DNA from 2 places in the Enterobacter sp. FW301-JW81 genome. Region 1 is predicted to be linked to the other one. Evidence: predicted binding sites of a transcription regulator. Region 1 holds the regulator's gene; the other holds the start of a gene.
The links. The regulator LexA, encoded in region 1, represses DNA repair genes until DNA is damaged. The targets are predictions, from matches to a motif close to TNCTGTATGTACATACAGNA.
Positions count from the first base shown of each region.

Region 2: rmuC (DNA recombination protein RmuC) is a predicted target of LexA. The motif match lies at 3,029-3,048, and genes of this name have one in related genera.

Region 1 covers NZ_JBYTBA010000009.1:67,141-71,974, forward strand. The annotation lists gene zur (zinc uptake transcriptional repressor Zur) at 1-54, shown strand, start outside; gene AC3WOK_RS21995 (CsbD family protein) at 102-311, opposite strand; gene dinF (MATE family efflux transporter DinF) at 432-1,769, opposite strand; gene lexA (transcriptional repressor LexA) at 1,833-2,441, opposite strand; gene AC3WOK_RS22010 (diacylglycerol kinase) at 2,550-2,918, opposite strand; gene plsB (glycerol-3-phosphate 1-O-acyltransferase PlsB) at 3,073-4,834, shown strand, end outside.
Region 2 covers NZ_JBYTBA010000011.1:14,764-19,597, forward strand. The annotation lists gene ubiB (ubiquinone biosynthesis regulatory protein kinase UbiB) at 1-90, opposite strand, end outside; gene ubiJ (ubiquinone biosynthesis protein UbiJ) at 87-692, opposite strand; gene ubiE (bifunctional demethylmenaquinone methyltransferase/2-methoxy-6-polyprenyl-1,4-benzoquinol methylase UbiE) at 706-1,461, opposite strand; gene rmuC (DNA recombination protein RmuC) at 1,528-2,985, opposite strand; gene udp (uridine phosphorylase) at 3,127-3,888, opposite strand; gene AC3WOK_RS22860 (dienelactone hydrolase family protein) at 4,144-4,834, shown strand, end outside.

The DNA.
Region 1 (4,834 bases):
CAGGACGCGTGCCAGCATGACCACTCTATACTCGTGAAGAAAAAGCCGCGTTAGCGACAAAAGAAAAGGCGGCTTAGAGCCGCCTCGTGGGTTATTCAGCGTTACCAGCGGTAGTCGTTACGGGTTTCCCAGTCTTTGACTTCGTTTTCCGCCTGATCTTTCGCGTAGCCGTAACGTTCCTGAATTTTACCGACAAGCTGATCGCGTTTACCTTCAATGACGGTCATATCGTCATCAGTCAGCTTACCCCACTGTTCTTTCGCTTTACCTTTGAACTGCTTCCAGTTGCCGCCGATTTCGTCTTTATTCATCATCGTGTCCTCTTAGTTAAGCGTCGGGTCGTAACGTCCGTTACGTTCTTTTCTGCTGGACGTGATAATTATTGTAGTTAAGGATTCGGCTGTTGGTTTCATATTCGGAATCTTTAACCGTCACGATATATCGTGACGCGAGGGGAACCAGGTATTGTCCCGCCAGTGGCGCCGCCAGATAAAAGCCAGCGATAACCCCCGCAGCGAGAGGAAGACGGCAAGGGCCAGCCATAAACCGTGGTTGCCAAGCCACGGTAGCGTCAACAGCGTCAGGCCAAATCCGGCCGCCGCGACAGCCATGCTGTTACGCATTTCGGCTCCGCGCGTCGCACCGATAAACATGCCGTCCAGGAGATAACACCAGACGCCGACCACCGGTAAAATCACCTGCCAGATAAGGTAATGGCCCGCCAGCTCGCGCAGTGAAGAAAGAGAGGTGAGTAACGCCACAATCTGCTCGCCAAAACAGGCATAAACCAGACCAAACGCCAGCGCGACCAGTCCCGACTGACGGCAGGCTGCCCGCCAGACATCCTGTAGCTGCCCGCTTTCGCGCGCGCCATACGCCTGCCCAGAATGCGCTTCAACCGCATAGGCAAAGCCGTCCAGCGCGTAGGCGGTAAAGGTCAGAAGCGTCATCAATACCGCGTTGACCGCGACGATTTCGGGCCCCAGCCGGGCCCCGAAAACCGTCAGCGCGCCGAAACAGAGCTGAAGAAGCAGCGAGCGCAGCATGATGTCACGGTTGAGCGCCAGCAGCTTACGGATATTCCCGCGCCAGGCGGTTTTAAGCAGCGCAAGGGAGATCCCGCGCATCGCCAGAACGCGCCAGACCATCCACAAACCAATAATAAAGGTTCCGTATTCTGCAATCGCGGTCGCCAGTGCCGCACCCTGCACGTTCATATGCAGACCCATCACCAGCCAGATATCCAGCACGATGTTGAGAAGGTTACCCACTACCAGCAAAATCACCGGTGCACGGGCGTACTGTACGCCCAGGAGCCAGCCCAGCAGAACCAGGTTAGCCAGCGAGGCGGGCGCGCTGAGCCAGCGGATTTCAAGAAAACGTCGCGCCTGCTCCAGTACCGCTTCGCTGCCGCCAACGATATGAAGCGCAAGGTCAATCAGGGGAGCGCGCAGTAAAACGATTAACGCCCCCGCGCCAAGCGCAAGTATCAGCGGCTGCACCAGCGCGCGAGCCAGACGCAGCGGATCTTTTGCGCCATAAGCCTGTGCGGTCAGTCCGGTGGTGCTCATGCGCAAAAAGAGCAGCAGCATAAACAGGAAGCTGGTTGCCGTCGCGCCAATCGCCACGCCGCCAAGATAAACAGGCGAATCAAGATGACCAATAACGGCAGTATCGACCAGACCCAGCAAGGGCACGGTGATATTGGAGAAAATCATTGGCAGAGCAAGACGCCACAATGCCTTATCGGATGCCGTCAGCAGTGACATGAAAAATACCGGGAGCAGAAAATGAATCAGGCTACAGCGGAGCCGTAGCCTGTCAGGAAGAGATTAAAGCCATTCACCGTTGCGAATAACCCCAACCGCCAGTCCTTCGATAGAGAAGTTATGTTCACGGAGATCCACCACAATCGGGGAGAACTCGTTGTTTTCAGGCAACAGCTGGACGGTGTTACCCTGCTTTTTAAGGCGCTTGACGGTGACTTCGTCATCGATGCGTGCGACCACGACCTGGCCGTTGCGCACATCCTGCGTTTTGTGAACCGCAAGCAGATCGCCGTCAAGAATACCGATGTCTTTCATTGACATACCGCTTACGCGCAGCAGGAAATCAGCGCTCGGTTTGAACATGGCTGGATCGACCTGATAGTGGCCTTCAATATGCTGCTGTGCCAGTAAAGGCTCACCCGCAGCAACGCGCCCCACCAGCGGAATGCCCGTCTCTTCTTCCACCAGCAGGCGGATACCACGTGACGCGCCCGAAACAATCTCAATCACGCCCTTACGTGCCAGCGCTTTCAGGTGTTCTTCGGCAGCATTCGGAGAACGGAAGCCCAGACGCTGCGCGATTTCCGCACGCGTGGGTGGCATACCCGTCTGGCCGATATGATCCCGGATGAGATCAAACACCTCTTGCTGCCTGGTCGTTAACGCTTTCATTCCGCCCCCTGGGTGTATATACAGTTATGCTGTGAGTATATACAGTCAAAGGCGATTTTGGAACCAAAAACTGCACAAAAAACCAGGGACTTAATTATTCCTCGAGGCTCATCGGAAATGTGACCAAAGCAGCGTGACCCAGGTGATAACGGCAGTAATAATTGACAGCAGCACGGCAGCAGAGCCCATGTCTTTTGCCCGGCCAGCGAGTTCGTGGAAATCAGAGCCGATACGGTCAACAACAGCCTCAATAGCGCTATTAAGAATTTCCACTATCATCACCAGAAGCACGGAGCCGATCAGAAGTACGCGTGTTATTGCATCAACATCAAGGAAACAGGCGATAATCACCGCGATGATAGCGGCGACGCCCTCCTGGCGAAAAGCGGCTTCATTGATCCACGCGGCGCGGAAACCTTTCCAGGAATAGCCGGCGGCTTTGATGATTCGAGTTAACCCAGTGGTATTATTGGCCATTAAAAGAACCTTTTATTGGAAATAGCGTCAGTAACTATAGCTGTAGCGCGTTTCGCTGCCGCTTGAAGTATGACGGGTAACAACAGAAATTTTGCGCGCTTTCTGTTATCCTTGCGCCGCAATTGCATTATTAACCAGAGGCTTTACATCGTTTATGTCCGGCTGGCCACGAATTTACTACAAATTACTTAATTTACCATTAAGCATCCTGGTAAAAAGCAAGTCTATCCCAGCAGAACCCGCGCTGGAATTGGGGCTCGATACGTCGCGTCCTATTATGTACGTTTTGCCTTATAACTCGAAGGCAGACTTACTGACGCTTCGCGCCCAGTGTCTGGCGCATGACCTACCTGACCCGCTTGAACCGCTGGAAGTTGACGGCACCCTGCTGCCGCGCTACGTGTTCATTCATGGCGGACCTCGCGTGTTTACCTATTACACGCCAAAAGAAGAGTCCATCAAGCTGTTCCATGACTATCTCGACCTGCACCGCAGCAATCCTGACCTGGATGTGCAGATGGTGCCGGTATCGGTGATGTTTGGTCGCCGTCCGGGCCGTGAAAAAGGTGAAGAGAATCCACCGCTGCGCATGCTTAACGGCATCCAGAAATTCTTCGCGGTCTCCTGGCTGGGACGCGACAGCTTTGTGCGCTTCTCGCCTTCCGTTTCGCTGCGTCGAATGGCGGACGAGCACGGCACCGACAAGATCATCGCGCAAAAACTGGCGCGCGTGGCGCGTATGCACTTCGCCCGTCAGCGCCTGGCTGCCGTAGGGCCACGCCTCCCGGCGCGTCAGGATCTGTTCAACAAGCTGCTGGCTTCCAAAGCGATTGCCCGCGCCGTAGAAGACGAAGCGCGCAGCAAGAAAATTTCGCATGAGAAAGCCCAGCAGAACGCCATTGCGCTGATGGAAGAGATTGCAGCGAACTTCTCTTACGAGATGATCCGCCTTTCCGATCGTATTCTCGGCTTTACCTGGAACCGCCTCTACCAGGGCATCAACGTTCATAACGCCGAGCGCGTACGTCAGCTGGCGCACGATGGCCATGAAATTGTCTATGTTCCCTGCCACCGCAGCCACATGGACTACCTGCTTCTTTCCTATGTCCTCTATCACCAGGGGCTGGTGCCGCCGCACATCGCTGCCGGCATCAACCTGAACTTCTGGCCAGCAGGCCCGATTTTCCGCCGCCTGGGCGCCTTCTTTATCCGGCGTACCTTTAAGGGCAACAAGCTCTACTCCACCGTATTCCGTGAATATCTCGGCGAGCTGTTCAGCCGCGGCTATTCCGTGGAGTACTTCGTGGAGGGCGGCCGTTCCCGTACCGGACGTCTGCTCGATCCTAAGACCGGCACGCTGTCGATGACCATTCAGGCCATGCTGCGCGGAGGAACCCGTCCCATCACGCTGGTGCCAATCTACATTGGCTATGAGCACGTAATGGAAGTGGGCACTTACGCCAAAGAGCTGCGCGGTGCGACCAAAGAGAAAGAGAGCCTGCCGCAGATGCTGCGCGGCCTGAGCAAGTTACGCAACCTGGGCCAGGGCTACGTGAACTTTGGCGAGCCGATGCCGCTGATGACGTATCTGAACCATCACGTTCCGGAGTGGCGCGAGTCCATCGACCCTATCGAAGCGATCCGTCCGGCCTGGCTGACGCCAACGGTCAACGGCATTGCGTCCGAGTTGATGGTGCGCATTAACAACGCCGGGGCGGCTAACGCCATGAACCTGTGCTGTACGGCGCTTCTCGCTTCGCGCCAGCGCTCGCTGACCCGTGAACAGCTGACGGAACAGCTGGATTGCTATCTGGATATGATGCGCAACGTGCCATATTCGGTCGATTCAACCGTGCCTTCTGCGACCGCCAGTGAGCTTATCGATCACGCGCTGCAGATGAACAAGTTTGAAGTCG
Region 2 (4,834 bases), on a different contig from region 1:
GATACGCATTTTGGGGATAAGCTCGTCGAGCCCGTAGCTCAAAAAGGTGCGAATAATGAAATAGAGGCGCCGAATTTCACCAGGCGTCATTTGCCCTCCAGTTTTTCCAGCCGTTTGGTTAACGCATCAACCGCACGTTCAACAGCAGCGGTTTCTTCCGCAAACCACGCAACTTCCAGCGATCCGGGCGCCATTCGCCACTCCTCCGTCAGCACTTCCGCCGCATAGCGTTGCTGACGTTGAAAGCTTTTGCGCGCAAAGGATGCGCCGCCATGAAGGACTTTCCCGATGCCCTCGGCGGCAATGTCGCCGATAAAGGGTGCGAGCAGTTCTGCCGGGTCAAACTCAGCCAGATCGGTGAGCGCAACGAAGTTCTGCACGACCTGGATATCGCCTTCCACTTCCAGCTCACCGCTGCGGATAAGCGCCGTTAATTGCTGGCGATCGCGCAGTTTTGGCAGCACGCTGATGTGAGTGATGACCGAGCAGTCGGCTTCACCTTCCCACTCCCCCAGAACGTCAAGCTGGCGTTCGCTGAAGACCAGCACAAGCGGCGTCGAGAACTCTTTTAAAACAATACGTAATACCTTCCCGTTCAGCCGCTGACGTGCGGCTTTCAGCGCCGGAGCGCGATACAGAAAAGCGTTCAGTACATTCTCGATGCCTGCGGAGACTAAGGGTTTAAAGGGCACGGGACACCTCCACTCAGAATTTGTAACCGCGATGCAGCGCGACGACACCCGCCGTCAGGTTGAAATATTCAACGTTCTCAAATTCCGCGTCCTGCATCATGGCTTTTAATGTGTCCTGATCCGGGTGCATACGGATAGACTCCGCCAGATAGCGATAGCTTTCCGCGTCGTTGGCCACCAGCTCGCCGATGCGCGGCAGCACGTGGAAGGAATAGGCGTCGTAAGCTTTGCTCAGCGGCTCAATAATGGGTTTAGAGAACTCGAGCACCAGCAGGCGTCCACCCGGCTTCAGCACGCGATACATGGAACGCAGCGCTTTTTCTTTATCGGTAACGTTACGCAGACCGAAGGAGATAGTGATGCAGTCGAAGGTGTTGTCCGGGAACGGCAGCGCTTCAGCGTTTGCCTGCACATATTCCACATTTCCCACCACGCCGATGTTACGCAGCTTTTCGCGTCCCATTTTCAGCATGGAGTCATTGATATCTGCGAGAACAACGCGACCGGTTTCGCCCACCAGACGGGAGAATTTCGCGGTTAAATCGCCCGTACCGCCGGCTAAATCCAGCACAGTTTGTCCACGACGCACGCCGCTACAGTCAATGGTGAAGCGCTTCCACAAGCGATGAATACCGAACGACATCAGGTCATTCATCACATCGTACTTCGCCGCCACGGAATGAAATACGTGGGCCACCATGTCAGCTTTCTGCGCTTTGGCGACAGTCTGAAAGCCAAAGTGCGTTGTGTCTTGTGAATCGTCAACCATCTCAGAGCCTGCTTATCAGTAAAATGTTCGTGAAGTGTAACAGATTGGGCGCAATTGCCCTACGTTTCAACCACCGCGAAAGAAACGCGCGGGAGGCTCTTCGGGTGATAAATCCGCCGCTAAGGTGTTGTCTTCACTGTTTGTCTTTTGTTCGTCCGCACCTTCACGCAGGCGAAACTCTTCGTCCTGGGCGATGGCCTGTTCGACCAATTCCGGATTAATCTCGCGTTTAACCTCTACTCCCAGGCTGCGGAATGCTTCTGCCTGCACCAGAAGATTGCCACGGCCGGAGGCGAGTTTTTTCATCGCCTGACGGTAGTTATCCTGCGCACGGTCCAGGCTCTGCCCGACCGAAGACATGTCGTCCACGAAGAGGCGCATTTTGTCGTACAGCTTGCTGGCGCGTTCGGCAATCTGCTGCGCGTTGCGGCTCTGGTGCTCATAGCGCCAGAGGTTGGCAATAGTGCGCAAGGCCACCAGCAGCGTGGTAGGGCTGACCAGCATAATGTTGTTTTTGAGCGCTTCGGTGATCAGCTCAGGCTGTCTGTCGAGTGCCAGCAGAAACGCGGGCTCAACCGGGATAAACATCAGAACATAGTCCAGCGAGCGCAGGCCTGGCAGTTGCTGATAATCTTTTCTGCCGAGCAGGCGAATGTGGTTACGCACCGAGGCAATGTGCTCCTGCAGGGCAGACTCACGCGTATAGTCATCTTCCGCATTAAAGTAGCGCTCATACGCCACCAGCGTCATTTTGGCGTCAATCACCACATCTTTACCCTGCGGCAGCCGCACTATTACATCCGGCTGCATACGCGAGCGGGCATCGTTTTCGATACTCACCTGCGTTTCGTATTCATAGCCTTCCCGCAGGCCAGAGGCTTCCAGTACGCGGGTCAGTACCACTTCTCCCCAATTGCCCTGGGTTTTGTTATCACCTTTAAGGGCACGGGTCAGGTTGACCGCTTCCTGCGCCATTTGCGCATTCAGTTGCTGAAGATTGCGAATCTCATGCGCCAGCGTGTGGCGCTCGCGGGCTTCCTGACCAAAGCTGTCCTGCACCTGGCGGCGAAAACCGTCCAGCTGTTCGCGCAGCGGCGTCAGCAGGCTGTTCAGACTCTGGCGGTTCTGTTCGTCAACGCGACGGTTGCTGTGCTCGAAAATACGGTTGGCGAGGTTCTCAAACTGTTCGCTGAGGCGCTGCTCGCTGTTGATCATCTGGCGGATTTTGTCTTCCGCATGCAGTTGCGTGGATTCAAGGCGGGTGGTCACTTCGCGGAGATCGGCCTCCAGCGAGGTGTTGATATCGCGCAGATTACGCAGCTCGTTGTTGAGCAGCTCACACTCATCACGCCAGTGTTCGCTCAGCGCAAGCTGCTGCTTTGCCGCGCTTAAATCGGCGACTATCTCTTCGCGCTCTGCCAATTGATCGGCCTTCTGCTGCGCATGCTGATAGCTGGAAATGAGCCAGCCTATTGCCACACCCGCCAGCGCAATCACCGCATATACCAGGACTGAGATATCCACAATGCCCCCTGCATCAACGTATTACCCGCACAAAATAGGATTGTGCTGTATAAACGTCCAGTTTGAAAGGGTTTTCCTGCGAGGCGCTACGCAAAAAATCAAAGGCCGAACGTGTCGGCCTTTGATTTCGAAAGGAGAGGACTAGATCAGGCGACGCGCGGCTTCAACCACGATTTTCACCGCATGACTTTCAGTCTGCTTCATGGTTTCGGCGTTCGGGATTTCCTGCTGGGTACGGTTGACGATAACGCCCGCCACCATACCGGCACGCAGACCCTGGCTTGCGCACATGGTCAGCAGCGTTGCAGATTCCATTTCGTAGTTCATCACGCCCATGGACTGCCACTCTTCCATTGAGCCTTTGAAACGGCTAACGACGCGGCCGGAGAAGGTGTCGTAACGCTCCTGGCCCGGGTAGAAGGTATCGGAAGAGGCGGTTACGCCCACGTGGGTAGTCGCGCCCACGGATTTCGCGGCTTCAACCAGCGCAGTAGTACATTCAAAGTCTGCTACTGCCGGGAATTCCATCGGCGCAAAGTGCAGGCTTGCTCCGTCCAGACGTACGGACGCGGTCGTGACCAGCACGTCGCCCACGTTGATGTGCGGCTGAATAGCGCCGGTGGTACCGATACGCAGGAAAGTACGAATGCCCAGCTGCGCCAGTTCTTCAACAGCAATTGAAGTAGACGGTCCACCGATACCGGTAGAACACACGATCACGGCTTTACCATCCAGCTCTGCACGCCAGGTGGTGAATTCGCGATGGGCTGCCAGCTTGACCGGCTTATCCATCAGCGCGGCGATCTTTTCCACACGCTCAGGGTCGCCAGGGACGATTGCGAGCGTAGCCCCTTGTAAATCGTTTTTGGTGAGGCCGAGATGAAAAACATCAGACTTAGACATAGGTGACTCCTCTGTGGGTCGGTTAGTCAGAAGAAGTAAAACGGTACTTTACAGAAGCAGTAAGGATAATTTCGTGACGCAACTCACCATGAATGAAAATGATTGCATTAAATTTCCATAAAAAAGTGATTTACATCACATTAACAAGTTATATCGTCATGTGCTGCACAAAAGATAGACCGTTTAAGGCACTGTGAGTTGTTAACCTGGTGTCTATATTTACCTTTGCGCTAACTCATTGGTACGGAGAATGCCATGACTGAAAAAACCGGTTTTGCACCTGCTGCGGCCCCACATGCTTCAACCATCGTGTCGACGCCAGAAGCGGAAATTACGGCGGGTGAGACCTCCATTCCCTCGCAGGGGGAGAATATGCCAGCTTATCACGCACGGCCAAAATCGGCAGACGGCCCGCTGCCCATCGTGATTGTGATTCAGGAGATTTTTGGCGTTCACGAACACATTCGCGACCTCTGCCGCCGGCTGGCGCTGGAAGGGTATCTGGCCGTTGCTCCAGAGCTCTACTTCCGTCAGGGCGATCCGAACGACTACAGCGATATTCCCACGCTGCTCAGCAACCTGGTCAGCAAGGTTCCTGACGCACAGGTGCTGGCCGATCTCGACCACGTTGCCAGCTGGGCGGCGCGCAACGGGGGCGATCCACACCGTCTGCTGGTCACCGGTTTCTGCTGGGGCGGTCGCATTAGCTGGCTGTATGCCGCACATAACCCGCAGCTCAAAGCCGCTGTCGCCTGGTACGGTAAACTGGTGGGTGAAAAGACGCTGAATTCACCGAAACATCCCGTGGATATCGCCACTGAGTTAAATGCCCCGGTGTTAGGGCTGTACGGCGGTCAGGACACCGGTATTTCGCTGGATTCGGTAGAGACCATGCGCCATGCGCTCCGCGCGGCCAATGCGAAGGCGGAGATTGTGGTGTACCCGG